DNA from 2 places in the Streptomyces africanus genome. Region 2 is predicted to be linked to the other one. Evidence: riboswitches for the same ligand, from Rfam matches in the RefSeq annotation. Region 2 holds a riboswitch; the other holds the start of a gene.
The links. A riboswitch is a leader RNA that binds a small molecule or an ion and turns the genes downstream of it on or off. The one in region 2 is predicted to bind glycine.
Positions count from the first base shown of each region.

Region 1: it holds a riboswitch for glycine, as region 2 does, so the genes downstream of both, gcvP (aminomethyl-transferring glycine dehydrogenase) here and gcvT (glycine cleavage system aminomethyltransferase GcvT) in region 2, are expected to answer to the same signal.

Region 1 is NZ_JAUSYP010000001.1:1,308,823-1,311,276, forward strand. Features, by position in the region: gene gcvP (aminomethyl-transferring glycine dehydrogenase) at 1-880, opposite strand, end outside; glycine riboswitch at 1,058-1,153, opposite strand; gene QF034_RS06220 (PRC-barrel domain-containing protein) at 1,267-1,641, shown strand; gene QF034_RS06225 (DNA polymerase IV) at 1,657-2,454, opposite strand, start outside.
Region 2 is NZ_JAUSYP010000001.1:6,121,735-6,124,188, forward strand. Features, by position in the region: gene glyA (serine hydroxymethyltransferase) at 1-49, opposite strand, end outside; gene gcvH (glycine cleavage system protein GcvH) at 64-441, opposite strand; gene gcvT (glycine cleavage system aminomethyltransferase GcvT) at 545-1,666, opposite strand; glycine riboswitch at 1,743-1,865, opposite strand; glycine riboswitch at 1,866-1,966, opposite strand; gene QF034_RS28555 (AAA family ATPase) at 2,150-2,454, shown strand, end outside.

The sequences.
Region 1 (2,454 bases), 4.8 Mb from region 2:
CCATGTAACCGGCGTGCGGACCGCCGAAGCCCATCGGCACACCGAAGCGCTGCGTCGTCCCGACGGCGATGTCCGCGCCGAGCTCACCGGGCGACTTCAGCAGCGTCAGCGCGAGCAGATCGGCGGCGACGGTGACGAGCGCCCCGAGTTCGTGGGCCTGGTCGATGACCGGCTTGATGTCGCGTACGGCCCCGGAGGCGCCCGGGTACTGGATCAGCACGCCGTTGATCTCGCGCTCGGCGATCTCTGCGGGAATGCCCTCGCCGAGATCGGCGACGACGACCTCGACGCCGGTCGGCTCGGCCCGGGTCCGGATCACGGCGATGGTCTGCGGCAGCGCGTCCGCGTCGACCAGGAAGAGGCCCTTCTTGTTCTTGCCGAGGCGCCGCGAGAGCGCCATGGCCTCGGCGGCCGCGGTGCCCTCGTCGAGCAGGGAGGCACCGGAGGTGGGCAGTCCGGTGAGGTCGGCGACCATGGTCTGGAAGTTGAGCAGCGCCTCGAGCCGCCCCTGCGAGATCTCCGGCTGGTACGGCGTGTAGGCCGTGTACCAGGCCGGGTTCTCCATGACGTTGCGCATGATGACGGGCGGCGTGAAGGTGCCGTAGTACCCGAGCCCGATCATGGAGTCGAGGACCTGGTTGCGGTCGGCGAGGGAGCGCAGCTCGGCGATCACCTCGGCCTCGCTGCGGGCGCCCGGCAGGTCCAGCGCCTCGGCGCTCTTGATCACGGCCGGGACCGCGGCGGCCGTGAGCTCGTCCAGCGAGCCGTAGCCGACCTGCGCGAGCATCTTGGCGCGGGCCTCGTGGTCGGGGCCGATGTGACGCTGCTCGAAGGGAACTGCCTCTTCGAGTTCGGAGAGCGGGATGCGATGGGCGGTCATTTGCGGAGGCCTCCTGGTCTGACACGACCTTCGAGGGGCACCACGGCACGGGTACCCGGACGGCCTCCCCCTCTGTCATCTCAACCTGAGAGCTTCACCGGATCGCCCGAAGGCCTCCGGTTTTCACCGTCGGTGAGAGCGGAAGCCGTCGACACCCGCCCTGCTTTCCAGAGTGACCTCGTCCGTGCGGTACGTGGGCCTGAGAGATTCCGGGGAGGATTTGCTCCTTCGGCGCCTCCGATGGTGTCTGGAGGACTCTCCCGCACGGGGTCAGCAGCCGCTGCCAGCCTACCAGCGCGGTCCACGCACGAACCTTCGAGTGGCCGCCTCTCCGATTGTGCCGTTTTGTAGGGCTTACGGATGAGTTGCGACCATGTGGAGGGCCCGTGCGAACCGATATCGATCCACGCCACCTGATCGGCCGCAAGGCGTTCGACCGCAACGGAACCAGGATCGGCACGATCGACGAGGTCTACCTCGACGACGCCACCGGCGAGCCGGAGTGGGCGGCCATACGGACCGGCCTGTTCAGCAGGGACGCTTTCGTCCCCCTCGAACCCAGTGAACTGATCGACGGCGCCCTCCACGTGCCCTTCGACCGTGCCCTGATCAAGGACGCCCCCGACTTCGGCGTGGGCCGCCACCTCTCTCCCGAACAGGAGCTCCAGCTCTACCACCACTACGGCCTCGACGTCGCCGCACCTCCCCCGCTCCCCGACCACCACTTCGGCAAGCTGGCGGGCACGGACGAGACGGCCTGAAGCCCGGCAAGCCGCCTACGGGACAGCGGACCGCACCCCCACAGCTCCGGCCCCACCCTCCGGCCCACGGCTCTCCTCCGGTCCCGATAAAACCAGCGGCAACGGATCCGCCGGCTCCAGGTCCGGATCGTCGACCCGGAAGGTCCGCACCCGCCCGGGCTCAGAGCCGGGCGTCTCGAACCGCACGGTGACCCGCCCCAGACCGCTGCCCTGCACCCACCCGTGCCCGAACACGGCGTGCCGTACGTCGTGCCCGGCGGCCCACCGCCGCTCGGCGAGCGTCGGCTGCTCCTCGGCCGGCGCCACGGCGTCCTCCTCGAGGGGCCCCTCTGCCTCCGTCCGTTCCCCCGCCGCCTGCGCGAAGAGATCCTCCTGCGTGTAGTCGGCGAGCCCGCTGACGCCCACCCCGAGCAGCCGCACACCGCCCGTGGTGTCGACCGAGTCGAGCAGCCGGGCCGCCGCCTCGCGGATCACCCCCGGATCGTCCGTCGGCCCGCGCAGTGTCTCGGACCGCGTGAGCGTCGAGAAGTCGTACCGCCGCACCTTCAGCACGATGGTCCGCCCGGACAGCCCGGCCCCGCGCAGCCGCCGCACGCACCGGTCGGCCAGTCGCTGCACCTCCAGACCGACCCGCACCCGGTCGTGGATGTCCACGTCGTAGGTGTCCTCGACCGACACCGACTTCGCCTCCCGCTCCGCCACGACAGGCCGGTCGTCCCGCGCCAGCGCCATGGCGTAGAGGCCGTGCCCGTGCGACTTCCCCAGCAGCCGGACCATCTCGTCCTCGCCCGCCTCGACGATCTCCTCGATCGT
Region 2 (2,454 bases):
CGGCCACGGCCGGGTCGAGCTCGTGCAGGGGTGTGTTCAGGACGGACATACGGCTACGACTCCTCAGCCGGCGGAGAACGCGGTGTACTCGTCGGCGGAGAGCAGGTCGCCCGGCTCGTCCGTGACCCGCACCTTGAACAGCCAGCCGCCCTCGAAGGGGGCCGAGTTCACCAGCGACGGGTCGTTCACGACGTCCTCGTTGACCTCGGTGACCTCACCGGAGACGGGGGAGTAGAGGTCGGACACCGACTTGGTCGACTCCAGTTCGCCGCAGGTCTCGCCCGCGGACACGGTGTCGCCGACCTCGGGGAGCTGGACGAAGACCACGTCGCCGAGCGCGTTGGCCGCGTGCTCCGTGATACCGACCGTCGAGACGCCGTCTTCGGCGGCCGACAGCCACTCGTGCTCCTTGCTGTAACGCAGCTGCTGGGGGTTGCTCATGGCCTGGATTCTCCTGTACACGCGGGAGTGCTGTGGAAAGGGGGGACTGCTGAGGAGCTGGGAGGCGGACAACGGGGTCGCTGCCACGGCCCCCGGCCAGTGTCTACTTCTGGCGCTTGTAGAACGGCAGCGCCACGACCTCGTACGGCTCGTGACTGCCCCGGATGTCCACGGCCACGCCGGGCGTACCGGGGGCGGCGTGCGCGGCGTCGACGTAGGCCATCGCGATCGGCTTGCCGAGCGTGGGGGAGGGGGCGCCGGAGGTGACCTCGCCGATCACCTCGCCGCCGGCGACGACCGCGTATCCGGCGCGCGGGACCCGGCGGCCCTCGGCGACGAGCCCGACCAGGACGCGCGGCGGGTTCTGCTCGGCCCGGGCGGCGGCCTCGCGCAGAGCCTCACGCCCCACGAAGTCGCCCTCCTTCTCGAACTTCACCACCCGGCCGAGCCCGGCGTCGAAGGGCGTCAGGGAGGTGCTCAGCTCGTGCCCGTACAGCGGCATGCCCGCCTCCAGGCGCAGCGTGTCGCGGCAGGACAGCCCGCACGGGACCAAGCCCGCGCCCTCGCCCGCCTTGGTCAGGGCCTGCCACAGCTCGACCGCGTGCTCCGGCTTCACGAACAGTTCGAAGCCGTCCTCGCCGGTGTAGCCGGTGCGGGCGATCAGGGCCGGGACACCCGCGACCGTGCCGGGCAGCCCGGCGTAGTACTTCAGGCCGTCGAGGTCGGCGTCGGTCAGGGACGTCAGGATCCCCGGCGACTGCGGCCCCTGGACGGCGATCAGCGCGTAGGCGTCCCGGTCGTCGCGCACCTCGGCGTCGAAGCCGGCGGCGCGCTCGGTCAGCGCGTCCAGGACCACCTGGGCGTTGGAGGCGTTGGCGACCACCATGTACTCGGTCTCGCCCAGCCGGTAGACGATCAGGTCGTCGAGGATGCCGCCGTCGGCCCGGCAGATCATGGTGTAGCGGGCGCGGCCGGGCTTGACGCCGCCGATGTTGCCCACCAGGGCGTGGTCGAGCAGGGCGGCGGCCTGCGGACCGGTGACGGTGATCTCGCCCATGTGGGAGAGGTCGAAGAGCCCGGCCTTCGTGCGCACGGCGGTGTGCTCGTCGCGCTCGGAGCCGTAGCGCAGGGGCATGTCCCAGCCGGCGAAGTCGGTCATCGTCGCGCCGAGCGAACGATGCAGGGCATCGAGCGCGGTGTGGCGGAGTTCTCCTGTACTGCTCATCGGTCGGTCGTCTCCGAGGGGCGATGGGGGTACCTCCCGCGCGAGCTCGTTCGAGCGTGGGGGAGGGCGAGGTCGTTCCTCCCCATCTGTCATCGGAACCTGAGAGGTTCGCCATGACCACAGGGGACACGGCTTGCACCTTGGGTGGAGCCACGCCCGTCGCCACGGCGACAGGGGATGGCCCGCTTTTCAGATGTGCCTCGCCCGCGCGGTAACGGGGCCTGAGAGATTCAAGGGAGGGACTTGCTCCTTCGGCGCCCCAGCGTCGGACGGTGCTGGGGACTCTCCCGCGCGGATTCAAACGGCCGGTATGCAGTTGGCGGGCACATCATTGCACGCATCGTCGCGGGGTGGCAGGGGGACCACCCTGTAGCAGGGCTGTTGCGGGAAGAGGACTAAAACCAGAAACATCGGGCATTACCTTCTCTTTACACTCGGCGGGGATGGGACTGAAGTACCTGGCCCCAGGGGAGGACGATCACGGTGAACAGGACCACCGCGTACGCCACGACGTCGGGCATCGCGCTGCCCGAGCAGCCGGCCGCTCCGGCACGCGCGGCCTGCGGCCCGCTGCCGGTGCCGGTCGTCCGCGATCTGCGCGAGCGCCGAGGCCGCGGCCCGCACGCGCTGCTCTTCGGCCCCCGCGACCTCGTCGTGGTCACGGGCCTGCCCGGCAGCGGCAAGTCCACGCTGATGCGGCGCACCGTGCCCGGCCGGCGCATCGACTCCCAGGACACCCGCGACCGCTGGGACAGCCGCATGCCGCGCTTCCTGCCGTACGGGGTCTA